DNA from 4 places in the Halomonas sp. ISL-56 genome. Region 2 is predicted to be linked to each of the others. Evidence: predicted binding sites of a transcription regulator. Region 2 holds the regulator's gene; each other region holds the start of a gene.
What was found. The regulator FliA, encoded in region 2, starts transcription of late flagellar genes. The targets are predictions, from matches to a motif close to CTAAAGTTNNNNNNNNNNCNGCCGATA.
Positions count from the first base shown of each region.

Region 1: a site for FliA is predicted at 2,000-2,026, ahead of J7J49_RS15105 (DUF4019 domain-containing protein). Genes of this name have one in related genera too.
Region 3: a site for FliA is predicted at 1,452-1,478, ahead of fliD (flagellar filament capping protein FliD). Genes of this name have one in related genera too.
Region 4: a site for FliA is predicted at 1,440-1,466, ahead of J7J49_RS18840 (flagellin N-terminal helical domain-containing protein). Genes of this name have one in related genera too.

Region 1 covers NZ_JAGGRO010000017.1:4,283-8,326, reverse strand. The annotation lists gene J7J49_RS15125 (DUF1206 domain-containing protein) at 1-89, shown strand, start outside; gene J7J49_RS15120 (YqaA family protein) at 98-700, shown strand; gene J7J49_RS15115 (antibiotic biosynthesis monooxygenase family protein) at 725-1,042, opposite strand; gene J7J49_RS15110 (lysozyme inhibitor LprI family protein) at 1,094-1,504, opposite strand; gene J7J49_RS15105 (DUF4019 domain-containing protein) at 1,535-1,942, opposite strand; gene J7J49_RS15100 (class I SAM-dependent DNA methyltransferase) at 2,144-2,887, shown strand; gene J7J49_RS15095 (isochorismatase family protein) at 3,046-3,612, shown strand; gene J7J49_RS15090 (GlxA family transcriptional regulator) at 3,605-4,044, shown strand, end outside.
Region 2 covers NZ_JAGGRO010000004.1:269,997-274,040, reverse strand. The annotation lists gene flhF (flagellar biosynthesis GTPase FlhF) at 1-178, shown strand, start outside; gene J7J49_RS03370 (C15 family peptidase) at 175-741, shown strand; gene J7J49_RS03365 (flagellar protein FlhE) at 767-1,198, shown strand; gene J7J49_RS03360 (RNA polymerase sigma factor FliA) at 1,225-1,926, shown strand; gene J7J49_RS03355 (motility protein A) at 1,968-2,789, shown strand; gene J7J49_RS03350 (OmpA/MotB family protein) at 2,795-3,469, shown strand; gene J7J49_RS03345 (sensor domain-containing diguanylate cyclase) at 3,493-4,044, shown strand, end outside.
Region 3 covers NZ_JAGGRO010000022.1:75,161-79,204, forward strand. The annotation lists gene fliD (flagellar filament capping protein FliD) at 1-1,346, opposite strand, end outside; gene J7J49_RS18855 (UDP-glucose dehydrogenase family protein) at 1,574-2,902, opposite strand; gene J7J49_RS18860 (hypothetical protein) at 3,111-3,452, shown strand; gene J7J49_RS18865 (serine hydrolase domain-containing protein) at 3,865-4,044, shown strand, end outside.
Region 4 covers NZ_JAGGRO010000022.1:70,943-74,986, reverse strand. The annotation lists gene fliD (flagellar filament capping protein FliD) at 12-1,364, shown strand; gene J7J49_RS18840 (flagellin N-terminal helical domain-containing protein) at 1,537-2,415, shown strand; gene J7J49_RS18835 (glycosyltransferase) at 2,798-4,044, shown strand, end outside.

The DNA.
Region 1 (4,044 bases), on a different contig from region 2:
TGCTTGCATTTGTCGCTTTAGGGTTATTCGCATTCGGTCTTTATAGTGTGCTAGCGGCTATTTACCGCCGCATTAATCCCGAGATGTAGTCACCACCATGGCCATAACCTCAAAGCGAACTAAACAGTGGTTCGAGCGCATTAATGGCTCAAAGAACATGCTGTGGTTACTGGGAACTCTCTCCTTTCTGGAGACGATTATTCTGCCCATTCCCATCGAGCTGGTATTGATACCGCTGATGGCGGCGAACCGACAGCGCATCTGGGCAATTGCCACGGCCACCACGCTGGGCTGCTTAGTGGCGTCGCTCATCGGCTATGGCGTGGGCATGGTGCTATTCCAATCCGTTGGTACCTGGTTTATCGAATTCATGGAGATGGAGCAGAGCTATCAGGCGTTCCAAAGCTTCTTCGACCAGTACGGTTTTGCTGCGATTCTGGCCATTGGCATTTTGCCAATTCCTTTTCAGATCGCGATGATTACCGCCGGGCTGTCTGGCTATCCCATTCTGCTTTTTGCCCTGGCGGCGCTCATCGCCCGCGGCTTACGCTATTTCGGCCTGGCTTGGCTGGTTCACCGCTTTGGTCATGACGTTCTGGTGTTATGGAAACGCCATGCCTTGGTAACCAGTTTGGTAGCAGGGGTCATTGTACTGGTGGTAGCGCTAGGGATGCAGGCGCTGGCAGGGATGGTTGTGTAGGCAACTGAACCTGTGGCTCATCTCTTAAATGCCGTAATCCCGCTCTACCTTGGCGATACGGGTTTTAAAGTGCTGATACCACTTTTGATGCCCCAACCGCTGGGCTTCTTGATGCTCTGCATGGGCTTTCCACGCTTTAATAGATGCTATATCAGCCCAGTAGGAAACGGTCACACCCACTTCATTTCTGGCGGATTCCACCCCCAAAAATCCCGGCTGCTGGGCTGCAAGCTCAACCATTTTTGCCGCCATCTCGTCATAGCCATCATCGACCTCGGTGCGTCGTGAGGTAAAAATAACCGCGTAGTAAGGAGGTTCAGGGGTGTCAGCGATATATAGCATAGGCCTCGTCGCGGTTAAAAAAGGAATGAAGCTCGCACCAATAAGCCCAGTTTAATGCTCAGGCTCCGGAAGTGACGACTCGCCTTCCATTGTGATTAAAAAGCTCGCCCATAACGTATGTGTACGCGCCTGGGTAAGCTGTTTTTTACATGAAAGCGACATCACGCCCCTTATCGTACCATCACGCCACTGGGTATACACCGCATCGCAATGGGCTTCGCGGTAGCCTTCCCAAGCCTCTTGAGCCAGCTGAATCGACTCCACTAAGCTGGCATCTGCTTCATGGTCGTTTAGCGCCGCATCTAAATAGCGGTACATTTCCGCCTCAGCCATTTCTAGCTGCAACAGCGCACACTGATTGATTTCCATCGTCGACGTGGCGTTTTGGCAATCTGGCGCAGCATCTGTCGCAAACGCTGACAATGAAACGAAAGCGAACAGTAGCGAAATCATTTTATTCATGCAGTGTGGTTAACCATTATGCAGAAACGATTAGTTCACATAATAGCCGCTTACCCGCCAAGTGCCCTCTTCCAAGTGAGGAGTGATGGTCTCAGTGATTTGAGGTTTGTTCTCGAAGCGTGTCTGAAAGGTTAGCACTGCATAGTCGCCTCGTGGAGCTCCTGGCATAGACGTTTCACGGACAACGCCCACTCGCCGACGCGATTGAACGGCCCCAAAGTCGCGACGCGCCGCCCCAATCGTACGTTCTAACATGTGCGGCGAAAGCGGCTTCTTTAGTAGCGGAGATGAAGATTCCCATGCCTGTTCATACTGGCCACTATCAATGGCCTCCAGCCACGCCAACGCCGCCGCCTCTGCATCACTGGTGTGTGCATAAGCTTGGGAGGGTAGCGTGAGAAACAAGGTAACAAAAATAAAGATCAGCGTTTTAGGCATAGCAGGGTCTCTTGGCATTTAGCAACGACCAGAGAAATCTTCATGGCCTTAGTTATATATCGGTAAACGTCAGGATTTCTTTAGGGCCACAGAAGGTATTTGACTAACACCAATGCTGCCTGCCGTACACGCTTCTAAAACCCTACCCGCTCGTTTACTATGCGCCACCCACCATTTTTCAGTTGCCACTATTAGGTCACTATGTCCGCCAACGCCCTCTATACCGACCTTTCTGGCTACTACGATTTGATGTGCGTGGATATCGACTACCGAGCACAAAGCAATGCCATTCGCAGACTGCATCAGATGTTCGGTAACGGCGGAACTACGCACCTGGATTTAGCCTGTGGCACCGGCCCACATGTGCGCCATTTCATCGACGCTGGATACCAAAGCAACGGGCTGGATTTTAATCAACCTATGCTGGATATCGCCGCCGCGCGTTGCCCAGAAGCTCAGTTCACGCGCCAAGACATGAGTCATTTTGAGGTTGGTGAACCCAGCGACTTAATCACCTGCTTTTTGTACTCCATCCACTACAACGATGGGATTGAAAAGCTCACAGCGTGTATATCCAGCGCGCATCGCGCGCTAGCATCCGGCGGTATTTTCTGTTTTAACGCGGTCGATAAAGACAAAATCAATAACGATTTATTTGTTAAGCACACCGCCAAACAAGCAAACGATTTATTTACCTTCCGCTCTGGATGGCACTACAGCGGTCAAGGCGAAAAACAGTCACTTAGGCTGAGCATTGAGAAAGCCAATGCAGACGCGAAGCAAGTGTGGAACGACGAACACCCCATGGTGGCGGTCAATTTTGCGGAGTTAACTGCCCTGCTAGCGCCTTACTTTGAAGTGCACGTGTTTGAGCACAACTACGAGACCATCAAGCCCTGGGATACGACCTCTGGAAACGCTATTTTTGTCTGCGTGAAGAAATAACCCCTACTTGCGCCTGGGATCTCCCTTTGCCGTGGTGTTAACTAGAAGACAATGCCTAGACATGGCCGAATCTGCCCCCTTTGTGACCGGACAACGCATCGTTGGCAGAATGTATAACAGCTAATCTGTAATCTCACTTCCACACGATGAGATTAGCCATGATCCAGTCTAAAACGGCGCTGCTATTAATTGACGTTCAAGCCTCCTTCCCCGCCCGCGATTACTGGGTAGAATCGATGGCTCAGGCGTGGCGCCCCAAGCAACGTGCAGTGCTGAACGCCGCACAGGCAAACAATATTCCCGTAGTTCGCATTCTGCATGAAGAGCTTGGCAGCCAAGGAGCTTTCGACCCTGATAATGGCCTGATTCGTCCGCTTGATGGCTTTAACGATGAAGTGACGGTGACCTACAATAAACGTGTCCATAACGCCTTCACCGATACCTCGCTTGAAGGCTGGTTAAGGGAGCGCGGCATTGAGCGGCTGGCGATTAGCGGTATTCGCACCGAGCAATGTTGTGAAACCACCGCACGGGTGGCGTCAGATTTAGGCTTTAGCGTCGACTTTATCAGCGATGCTACCCTCACCTTCCCCATGACGCGCCACGGCGTCACCTGGTCAGCCGATGAGATTAAAGCCCGCACCGAACTGGTACTGGAAGGCCGCTTTGCACGTATTATCAGTACACATGACATGATCAACGAATGGCAAAATACGCGTGAGTGAAGAGCAACAAACTAGCCAGCTGCAATCTGCAAGAGCTAAAACCTTGCAGATTGCGGTGCTGATGATGCCCGGCCAGGTGCCGCTCGATTTGATTGGCCCACTTCAGGTTTTGCAGTGTGCTGACCGGCTCTCTATAGACGTTCAGGTGCGCTATATAGGCCCCAAAACGGCCATGCAGTGGTTAGGGCCGCTAACCCTTAGCGGCATTGACCCATTACCCGAACAGCTTGCTCCTCAAGATTTACTGCTGATTCCGGGGCAATACCGCAATAGCCTTGAGCCATTGGCGCAACAAGAGTGTGTCGGTTGGCTCAAGGCGAACGCCCGATATGCAGATACGCTAATGACCGTTTGCTCCGGCACGCTATTACTTGCGGATGCGGGGCTATTAGAGGGGCGACGCTGCACCACCCACCACGCTCTCATCGAACA
Region 2 (4,044 bases):
ACATCTCGATGTGGCCGATGATGAGGAGGCACAGACGCTACGCGGTGATCTACTCAACCTATTAGGCACTAGCCGTCGCCGCCGCGATACCGGCATGCTCGACGCGCTGGTCTATGCCTTTATGGCGCGGGATGCGATTCGTCAAATGGGCAGTGTGAGTCGAGAGGGCGTGGCGTGAGCGAACAAGATCAAGCCTCGGGACTGCGCAAGTGGGCAAGTTTGCAGCGCCAACAGCAGCAGAACGAAGGAGCTGTTGATGTCGCGGCGGCAGAGCATGTGCCCGAACACTCTCCTGCCTTATTAACGCCTACGGTGGCGGCAGTGGAAGAGCCAACGACGTTGGCGCCGCCCAAGCCAAAAATTCCGCTTATTGTGGTCGGGCTACCCGGTAGTGGTACACCCCAGCTGAACAAGGTTAAAGCGCGACTGGGACAGTGGTCGGAGCTAGGTAGAAGCTGGGCCGGGGAGCCTGATGATTGGGATATTCGTATCGTAACGGCGGACACTTCCGATCTTGCTGAGTTACGCGCTCAATACAATCGTTGGGCGCTGTGGATCAGTAGCGATGCCGATACGTTTGCCGCCATGTTCCGCACGTTGCGTCAGCTACACGAGCGGGGCGGGCCGCGTCGTTTACTGGCGCTCCATGAGCCGCACTTGCCGCGCCAAGGGTTGCTCAATAACTTGCGCGAGTCCGCTCATTACTACTTAAATATGGAGTTACTCGTACTTGCACGATGAGCGCACTCTGCCGAGGAGAGCAAGCATGCTAAGCTGGCTATTAAAGGGGAGACTGTCACTGATCTTAGTACTAGTGGCAGGGTGCCTACTAACAGGATTCACGGAGAGTGCCCAGGCGGCACCCGGTAGTTGGAGCAGCCAGATATCCGGTCTGATGGTGGCGATGAGTGATCGGGCAAGCGCTAGTCAAGACGCTATCCCACCCGCTTCCGCTAATAACCTACAGTCGGGGCGGCTTGGTCGTATTCATTGGCAGTTTCAGCACCCCCCCGGTGCACTATTAAACGCTTGGCTGTGCCATCCTGAACAGTGTGTTGCATTAACCGGTATGCGTGGTTCTACCACCGCACTGGAGGGGCGAACCGCCGATGAGCCATTGCATTTTCGCTTCGCCTTACGCCCAGGCCAACGGCCTGTTCGTGTGCAAGGGTTGCAATTGATTGTGAACTATCAGTGAAGGCTGGATAGCCGCGAGGCGAGAATATGTACACAGCACAGGGCAGGATCAAGCAAAATGAGCTGTTGACGCAATATATGCCACTGGTGCGACGTCAGGCCTTGACGCTACAGGTTCGATTGCCAGCGAGTATTGAGCTCGATGACCTTATTCAGGCCGGGATGGTGGGGCTGCTGGAAGCGCTGGGTCGTTTCGATGCCACCCAGGGGGCGACGTTCGCCACCTTTGCCAGTCAACGTATTCGCGGCGCGATGGTGGATGAGTTACGCACCCGCGACTGGCTGCCCCGCAGCGTACGCCGCTCGGCGCGTGCAGTGGATAGCGCCGTGCGCCAATTAGAGCAACTGCTAGGGCGAGTACCAGAAGAGAACGAAATTGCTCAACACCTTGAGATGCCGCTCAGCGAGTATCAGCAGCTTCTAAATGACACTAACAGCGGCCAACTGTTGCCATTTGAAGAGCTAGTGGCCGATGGCGGTGAGCCGATCAGCAACGAACTGGGCAATTCCCCATTCGATCAGTTGTTGGATGGTCAGCAGCGGCAAACGCTGATTGACGCGATTGAAGCGCTACCTGAGCGTGAAAAGCTGCTAATGGCGTTGTACTACCAAGAAGAACTTAACCTTAAGGAAGTAGGCGCTGTGTTGGGCGTAACGGAGTCACGCGTTTCTCAACTGCACAGCCAAGCCGTCAGCCGTTTACGCGCTCGCTTACACGACTCGGCATAACACCTCTATTTTACTCACTTGTGACCGGCAAGGAGCCGTGGATGAATCCTTCGACGCTGATAGGCATATTTGCCAGCATACTGCTGCTGGTGAGCGTGCTGTTTTTCACTGCAGAGTCCCCTGAAAGTTTTATCAATTTACCCGGACTGGCCATTGTGGTGACCGGTACGCTAGCGGCGACCTTCATCAGCTACCCGCTGAAAGAGGTGCTCCGCGTTGTACGGCTGGTGGGCTTGGTATTTCGGCGTGAAAACACCTATATGCGTGATGATATCCGCGAATTGGTGGATATGTCTCGGTTATGGTTTAAAGGCGATGTGCGTGCGGTCGAGCGCGAGCTGGAGCATACCCGCAATCCTTTTTTGCGCACCGGGATCCAACTGGTGATCGCCAATACCAAAGAGGACGAAATTTTTGACATGCTGCGCTGGCGCATTGCCCGCCTTAAAGCGCGTGAGCATGCCGAGGCACAAATATTTCGCACCATGGCCACCTATGCACCTGCCTTTGGCATGATCGGTACCCTGGTGGGGCTGGTCAATATGCTGGAGGTCATGGACGCTGGTGACTTACAGGTCATTGGCCCGCGCATGGCAGTGGCCCTGCTCACTACCTTCTACGGCATTTTACTTGCCAACTTGGTGTTTAAACCGATTGCGGTGAAGTTAGAGCGCCGTACCGAAGAGCGGCTGATTACCATGAACATGGTGCTGGAAGGTATTTCGTTGATTACCAAGCGCCGCTTGCCGTCGTTCATTGAAGAGACCCTCAATTCCTTTGTGGCTAATTACCACGATGAGATTCGTGATAACAGTGTCAAACCCAGGCCTGATTCGTCGGTAAGTTCGGCGGCCAAGGGGTAGGCCCGATGCTAGACCGCGATACACGCCACGCGCTGGAAATGACGCCGTCGCCAGGCGATGGCGAAGATAGCTGGTTAACCAGCTATCTGGATGTATTGACGCTGCTGCTCACGCTCTTTGTATTGCTGCTTTCACTGACGCCTCCGGGCGGCGGTGAAGCCGCTGATACTGCTTTCATGCGCTCGGCCAGCGCGGTATCATCACTGCCGCTAGCGTCACTGGCCACCGGCATTCAGCCCCGCCACGCAGGGGTGAAGCCGCAGTTTGACGGGCTAGATATCCCTGGCGTCAGCGTTTCGCAAGGGAGCGAAGGAGTTACGCTGCGAATTGATACCAGCCTGCTATTCCCTAGCGGCCAAGCGGTATTAACCCCTCAAGGGCGAGGCGTGGTCGAAAGCCTTATCGGTGTGCTGACCAACTTTGACGGTCAGATATCGGTGGAGGGCCATACCGACAGCGTGCCTATTTCAACGGCTCGCTTCCCCTCGAATTGGGAGCTTTCATCAGCGCGGGCTATCGCTGTGGTAAGGCATTTAGAGCGCCAAGGGTTCAATATTTCTCGTATGCGGGCCGTCGGTTATGCCGATACCCAACCCATGGAACCTAACGCAACCGCGGATGGCCGAGCTGCCAACCGGCGCGTAGAGCTGCTGCTAAGACAGCAGGGCGAGGGTGAATAGATTGCGAGGCCACGTTTGTGTCCATGTACCACCCGCGATTGCAGTCGTTTGGTACCCTGCTGGTATTAGATGCTGACTGTCGACGCATCCAAGCGAGTAGCACTAACTTAACCCGTTTAACCGGTGTTGAGCGCCCTGAAAATGGGCAGCTCACCCTCGCCTGTGTGTTGGGGAAACGGCTAAGCCAGCGGATTCGTCGCGAAATGCAGGGGCAGCAGCGGCTTTCCGGCCCGCTAGTGTTTATTCGTTCCAAACACAGCAACGTGCGTTTTCAGCTCCATGCTTACCGGGCAGGTGAGCAGGTTATCGTCGAGATTGAACCACTTAATCCCCAGGGCAGGCGTCGCTTGCTCGGCACCGTCAATGAGCGGCTGATGCGCTTAGCTGAAGCTACCCATCAGGAAGAGTTACTCGACTGCTTGGTTAATGCGATCCAACAGCTTACCGGCCATGATCGCGTCACCGTGTGCCATTTTGATAGTGATTGGCACGGTTTGATGGTCGCTGAAGCGCTGGGCAAGCAGCTGCCCTCGCTGTTGGGCCAGCGTTTTCCCGCCAGCGACTTCCCTATCGCC
Region 3 (4,044 bases), on a different contig from region 2:
TTTTGCTGCCCTAGCACTGCGAACTGCTGGGTCAAATAGGCGCTGGTTTGGTTCATTTGCGCGACCATACTGTCCATTGCTTGGAACTGCGTACGATAACGCTCAACGGTTTGCTCAATTCGGCTTTCCGTTGTCGCATAACGCTCTTTTAACGAATCAACACGCCCTTCAGATGAGCTAACAGCGCTTTCCAGGCGCCCACCCGTACCTACTATATTCTCAAGAGCCGACGCTATTTGCCCTGCCATGCCACCCTCTGCGCTATTGCCTGCAAAAAAGCTAGCGAGCTGATCAGGTTGATTGGCCACAATACTGTCTAATCGATTCTCATCAATCTCCAGTTTGCCGTCTACTTGAAGCGAAATACCTATATCCGATAAGACGCTAAAGCCATCGCCGCCAACAACACCGCTAATTGTTTGACGCAGTTCTCTTTCAACCGCGCGAGTAGCTGCATCAGCATTCAGCCCCGCCGCTTGGCCCGTCTCTTCGTCAAAGGCTGTCAAGCTAGTAATGGTATCTTTGAGCGTATTGAAGTCATCAACAAAAGCGGTGACTTGCTCGCGGATAGCTTCGCTATCCTGCTCTACACTTACCGTGCTCGTCGCGCCAGCCTCAGCAAGATTCAAGGTAACACCTTGAATAGCGCCTTCCACTTGATTGGTAGGACTAACGATATCTATTCCATTGACGTTAAACGCCGCATCCTGGCCTGCCTGAACTACCTGTACATCAGCAGTGGTAACGTCACCAGCAAGGATGTTTGAAAAATTGGTGCTTTCAATACTGGCGTCCGCACCGGTATCGGTGGCATTAACAGAAAGCCGATAACCTTCGCCATCATTGATAATAGAAGCGCTTAAGCGACCATCGCTCTGTTGATTAATGGCATCGCGCATGTCTTCAAGCGTGCTGCCATCTGCAATGGTAATGGGATCCATGGCTCCCTCAGCAAGAGTAAAGGTTAATGACTGCTCCCCAGTCACTATGCTTTCATCTGCTGTTTCCAGACGCTCCGTCACCAGACTGCTGGCCGTTGCTAAACGTTCAACCTGCACTTCGTACTGACCTGGCTGGGCCTCATTGCTGCTGACAGCACCAACGGCGCTGCCTTCGACATTGGTTGTTAGGCTCTCGAATGTCGACCCATCATTGAGGGCCTCTGCAGAGCTTTGAAACTGCTCAAGCGCATTTTGCAACTTACCATAAGCAGATATTTTGGTATCTTCAGACTGAATCTGCTTCGCAATGGGCTCAAGCTTTGCTTGTTCTGCCGTTTTTAATTGCTCCAGCAAGCCATTCAGATCCAAACCAGAGCCAATACCTAGTGATGTAATAGCAGCCATAGAACCAATACCTTTTTTGAATACATGTTGCTACGCTTACTGTCTTCAATTAGCGTTCCTTCATAAAGCGATACGTAGCACTGTTTTAATACATTTACCTTAATATAGCGGCTGGGTGAACTATAACTTGAATATTTGGTTATTTTTTTCGTATTAAGACGTAATACCAAGTAACCGTTCGTAATACCCATATAAATATTTAGAAAAAACGACGGTAATAAATCTACCTAAAGATTGCCCTTTCGCCCCACACCTATGTAACGCAAACCCACCTCTTCAACAGCGCTGGGTGTGTACAAATTACGCCCATCGATGACGACTTTTTCAGCCAACTGGTCGGCTAGCCAGGCGAAATCGACACTGCGGAACTCTTTCCACTCGGTGCAAATCACCAGCGCATCGGCACCTTTTACCGCTTGGATACGATCACCGGTCAGCATTAAGTCATTCCGATCGCCATAGATGCGGCGGCATTCCGCCATGGCTTCGGGGTCGAAGGCTTGCACCTTAGCACCCGCTTGCCAAAGCGCTTCCATCAACGTCCGGCTTGGGGCTTCACGCATATCGTCGGTGTTGGGTTTAAAGGCCAGGCCCCACACGGCAATGGTCTTGCCACTTAGATTGCCTAGGTTATCTTGCAGTTTTGTGAACAGCGTTTGTTTTTGGCGTAAATTAACTGCCTCAACGGCGCTGAGCAGCTCTGGGGTATAGCCTAACTGGCGCGCGGCGCGCTCTAGTGCCTGAACGTCTTTGGGAAAACAGGAGCCACCGTAGCCACAGCCAGGGTAGATAAAGTGGTAGCCGATGCGTGGGTCGCTGCCAATCCCGCGGCGCACGTCCTCTACGTCCACTTCAAGCCGTTCAGCAAGATTGGCGATCTCGTTCATAAAGCTGATTTTGGTGGCGAGCATGGCATTGGCGGCGTATTTGGTCAGTTCGGCGGCCCGCACGCTCATAAACATCAGTTTTTCGTGGTTGCGGTTGTAGGGGGCGTAGCACTCTTGCATATGCACTTTCACGCGTTCGCTTTCAGTGCCGACGATAATCCGCGCGCCGCGGGTAAAGTCTTCAATCGCGGCGCCTTCTTTCATAAACTCTGGATTCGAACAGACGTCAAACTCGAATGAGGCGCCGCGCTGTTTGAGTGCATCGCTGATAACGGCGTGGACTTTTTCGGCGGTGCCCACCGGCACGGTAGATTTATCAATCACCAGCTTGTAGCTATCCATATGCTGACCAATCGTGCGCGCCACTTCTAGCACATAGCGAAGGTCGGCACTGCCATCTTCATCGGGCGGCGTTCCCACGGCGATAAACAGCAGCTCGCCCTCCGCTACCGCTTGGGCGGCATCGGTGGTAAAGCGTAACCGGCCCGCCGCTACATTATGGGCAACAATGGTGCTTAGCCCTGGCTCAAAAATCGGCACTTCTCCGCCATTAAGCTGTTCAATCCGCTCAGCGTTAACATCCATACAGGTGACTTGATGGCCGACATCGGCTAAACAAGCGCCTGCGACAAGGCCGACATAACCGGTTCCGAATACACTGATATGCATAACTTAGTAACTCACAAAAATGCGTGATTAACTCACAAAAATACTTGATAGCGAGCGTAGCACATTGGCTTAACGTTGATGAGCTTGATAGTGGGAGATTTACTCTGAATGATAGACCTTGGTCTAACATCGACCTTGGTTTATAATGCGCTGCAACAAGCCCGATTTGGTGCTGACCGCAGGAGAACATGCTATGACTCCGGGACTTATGACTTCAGAACTAACGAAAGAGCCCTCATCACAAGCAGCGAATGGGCTATCAACGGCCGCGAACGTTCAGCGCAGCCTTCGCCAATGTTTATCAATTGCCGCTGAGCTGCTCTACGATAACGGCCATGTGCTTGAAACCATTACCTTGCCCCAGCGCGGTTTAGCCCGCCGTGAATTGCTCACACTGAGTGCAGCATCACCGACCTGGGCAACCTGCCAGAAGGTAATGGAAGCCAGTGAAGCCGCCACCTTCAATGAGTATGGCCGCTTTGTGTTGACTCGTCTTGGCCGCGAAATAATGTTTGATATGTTCGGCCAGGGGGCTGCTGACTGCGCCTAATATCTCCAGTTGCCAAGCATTGCTATTCAAAAGAGCCAGTCAAAACAGCTGATCAAAGCAAGCTCATAAAAAAACCGCCCGCAAGCAAGCGCTTCGGGCGGTTTTTCTTGGCGTTTTTTTGAAGCCAGTGCCTAGATGTTAGCGCAGGCCGAGCATCGAAAGAATGAACAGCACAACCACGATAAGACCGATAATGTAGATAATATTACGCATAGGGCGCTCCTTGCTTATTGCGTTTTAGGGAAATCAAAGGCTTGCTTGCCTTATGAATCAACACTCCCATCCTAGCAGGCTTTTTCAGTTTTTGCGTAATGTCGTGGCAATTCTCTGTTAGCACGTGGCGATACTTGTGTTGGGGAACCTCTGCTACTTCTAAGCCTCGAACCCTTGCCACTTACCTTGAGGTGTTACGATGCGCGCTACGGCTTTGCTTGTTTCGTTTGCTGTTATTTCGTTGTTACCCACCGCCTATGCCGCAGCGAATGAACCTTCTGCAAATGCACTCCAGACGCTTGACCAGCAAACTCGCCAACTAAACCGCGTACACAGCGTGGTAGTGGCCTACGATGGTGAGATTATCCACGAGCTGCAC
Region 4 (4,044 bases), on a different contig from region 2:
GAATGAGCCACATGGCATCGATTACAGCACTCGGTGTAGGTTCTGGACTGGATCTGAATGGTTTGGTTGAACAGCTAAAAGCCGCCGAAAAACAAAAGCTTGTACCCATCTTACAACAGAAAAGTGCTCAGCAAACCAAGATTTCTGCTTATGGGCGCCTTGAGTCAGCGATGGATAGGGTGCAAACCTCAATTGCTGCATTGAATGAGGCCTCTACGTTTAAGCAGCAAAAAAGCACCGTGACGGGCGATGGTGTGTTGGCGACCGCAGGTGAAACCGCTAATGCGGGTCGCTATGAAGTCACCGTTACTCAACTGGCCCGCGCAGGTAGCGCTGCTTCCAACAGCGTAGCGCTAGACCAAGAGCTAACAGCAGCTGATGCGACGCTTACGCTTGAATTTGGTGCTGGTGGTACACAAACAAGTTACGACGTTAATATTTCAGCAGGCAGTACGCTTGCAGATGTTCGTGACCAAATCAATGCGGATAAAGAGTCAGGTGTAACCGCTTCTATCGTTAATGATGGCACGGGGTATCGCTTAGCGTTGAGCTCAAAAGAGACGGGCGAAGAGGCATCACTCATTGGTTTCTCAGGCCTGGCTTCATTAACCGTGGATGCAGCTACACTTCGAGCGGGCCAGGATGCAAAACTGAACGTGAATGGTATCGCCATCACCAGTAAAACCAACCGGGTTGAAGAGGCGATTCAAGGCGTAACGCTTGACCTCACGGCAGTTTCAGGTAACCCCGTTACGCTGGTCATCAAGCGTGATGAAGAATCGCTGAGAGGAGCCATTGACGAGTTCGTTAAAAACTACAATGAAATGAAATCCACCGTTGGCAGAATGACGGCCTACAACGGAGAAGGCGAAACATCAGGCGAGCTAGTGGGCGACCGCACCGTGCGCACCATTGAAGACCGCCTACGCCGGGATATCACAGACAACCTCGGAACAGGCGATATTTCACGCCTTTCTCAACTGGGTATTGCCATTGATGAGAAGGGGCGGCTGAAAGTCGATGAAGATAAATTAGCTGATGCGGTAACGAATAACCCTGAAGGGCTGTCTGCTTTTTTTGCGGGTGAGAATGAAGAAGGTGGTTTTGCAGGACGATTAAACGCCACGCTTGAAGGCATCACTGCAGAAAACGGTATTATTCAAAGCTCTGTGACTAGCGCCCAGCAGCGAGTTGAAAGCCTTGATGAGCGCAAGCTGCGCATGGAGGCTAGTATCGAGCGCAGCACAGAGCGTTACCGCAAGCAGTTTGGGCAACTGGATGGCTTGATCGCCCAAATGAACTCAATGAGCAGCTACCTCGCTCAGCAGTTCGACATGCTGGGTAGCATGCAGAAAAGCAATTAAGCAATCAGTTGTGCCTGTAGTTGAGATGTTAGTTGGAAGAGTTACAGTAAATTACACAAAAAACAGCAATTTTTTCTAAAGAAGTCGGCGGGGCTGCCGTTAATTATAATAACGGCGACGCAAGCGCCGCTAAGCAGGCCATAAGGCCAGTTAAATTTCGAGGAGCACTCACATGTCTGTAATCAACACTAACATTACCGCCCTGATCGGCCAGAACAACCTGTCCAACTCTCAGTCTATGCTGGCCAAAGCGCAAGAGCGTCTGTCTTCAGGCCTGCGCATTAACAGCGCTTCCGACGACGCCGCTGGTCAAGCCATTGCCAACAAAATGACCGCTCAGATTCGCGGCATGGATCAAGCTAGCCGTAACGCTAGCGACGGTATCTCCCTGGTACAGACCATGGAAGGCGGCCTTGACCAAGTAAACGACAACCTGCAGCGTATTCGTGAGCTAGCGGTACAGGGTGCCAACGACACCAACGCCCAAGCAGATCGTGATGCCATTGTTACTGAGATCAATGAGCGTTTAGCTGAAATTGATCGTGTAGCGGGCAGCAACAACTTTAACGGTACAAACCTGCTGAACGTTGCAAGTGGTGCTGGCGCGGTTCTTAATATTCAGGTTGGCTCCAATACCGAGGCTGAAGACGTCATCACCGTTAATCGGCTTGACGCCACTGTTGAAGGTCTGGGCTTAAACTCAGGTTCTGCGGCAGTTACTGCTGGTGAGTTTGCAATTACGTCCGGTGGGGCTGCAGGTGTTGTTAACGGTGAATTCAAAGGCCTGATTGACGCTGTTGATGCTGCAACCGCAACACTAGATACCAGTCGTGCAACACTAGGTGCGACGCTTAACCGTTTTGACTCGGTAATCGATAACTTGGCGACTACCTCCACTAACCTATCTGAAGCCCGTTCGCGGATAGAAGATGCCGATTATGCAGTGGAAGTTTCGAACATGACACGCGCTAACATTCTTCAGCAGGCTGGTACTTCTATGCTGGCACAGGCTAACCAAACGCCGCAGTCTGTACTGTCTCTGTTGGGCTAATCTTTTAGCCAGTAATGGTCAAAAGAAAGTAACGACGGGGCCGATAGGCCCCGTTTTTGCGTGTGAACCTGATAATCTCGGCTTTGCTGCGCTTCTGGCGCCTTATTTAGAGTTAGTAGTCGAAAGCTCTTTATACGTAAAATCTCAATATGTGGCTTACTTCAACCTCAGCGTGGCGCTGATCGTGAGAACACATACTCAAATACGGGCGCATTCGTGCCTTTGCTGACTGCGCTAGCAGGGTAAACTGCATAAATTGCCATTTTTCTCTGTGAGCCGCTTCATGGTCAAGACCTCCTCTGCCCCTGCTACTCAAAAACGCAAACCTCGCCTGCTTTGGGCTAATCCTTCCTGCTTATTGGACACCTCCAGCGGTGCGAGCATGACCGTTCGCCAAATGTTGTTGCAGCTTGCGGCGCGTGGCTATGAGATTCAGGTGCTGGGGGCAACTATTTTTGATAATCCCAAGGGAATGGGGCGGCTCAGGGAGCAGTTCCCAGACCTGAATGCCCAGTTGCATCAATTAGTAGAGGCAAACGATGGCCCGCTGAACCATCAATTGGTGGTTAGCTATAGTCACAACCGCAACCATTTTACAGCACATGAAGAGGGGCTTTGGTATAGCCAGTATCTTTATATGCTGGATTCATTTAAGCCTGATGTTGTTTGGTTCTACGGCGGCCAAACCTTGGATATGTTAATTGCCGCGGAAGCGCGGGATCGAGGTATTCCTGTAGCCTTCTATCTAGCCAATGGCAACTATAAAGCATCAAACTGGTGCCGTGATATCGATTTGATCCTCACCGATAGCCAGGCCACTGCAGATATGTACCGAAAAACAGTGGGTTATGCCGCAAAGCCGGTGGGCAAATTCATCTCCCCAGAGAATTTTATCGCCGAACACCATGAGCGAAAACGGCTGCTGTTTGTTAACCCTAGTTGGCAAAAGGGTGCCAGCATCTTTGTACAGTTGGCGGAAAAGCTGGAGCGTGAAAGACCTGATATTGTGCTTGAAGTGGTAGAAGCCCGGGCCGACTGGCCAGCTGTATTGCGGGAGACTACACGCCGAGTGGGCGGACAGCGTAGTTCTTTAAGCAATGTCATTGTGACACCAAACACCAGCGATATGCGTGGCCCCTACAGCCGAGCCCGTATGGTCGTTGCACCTAGCCTATGGTGGGAAAGCTCTGGGCGTATGCTGGCTGAAGCTATGCTTAACGGGATTCCAGCACTGATTACTAACCGTGGTGGTATGCCCGAAATGATCGGTGACGCGGGTATCGCCTTTGATTTTCCGGATGCTTGTTATGAAGAACCCTACCAACATCTTCTCAGTGACGAAGAGCTACAACCTTTAACGGATGCAGTCATCAGCTTTTTCGATGACGAAGACCTTTATCAGGACTATGTCGATCGTGCCTGGCAGGTAGGCAAAGAGAGGCACCAACTTGACCGCGCTACTGATAGGCTGATTAGCGCTTTAACGCCTCTAGTAGGGCTACGTGCTGGCAACAAAGATTTCGCTATTACTCAGAAGAAACGCCACCGTCAACGGTTAGCCAGTCGAGCAACCAAGCCAACGTTTAAAGTCGATAACTCGTTTCAACAGTTGGTTGGCACTGGAACGAA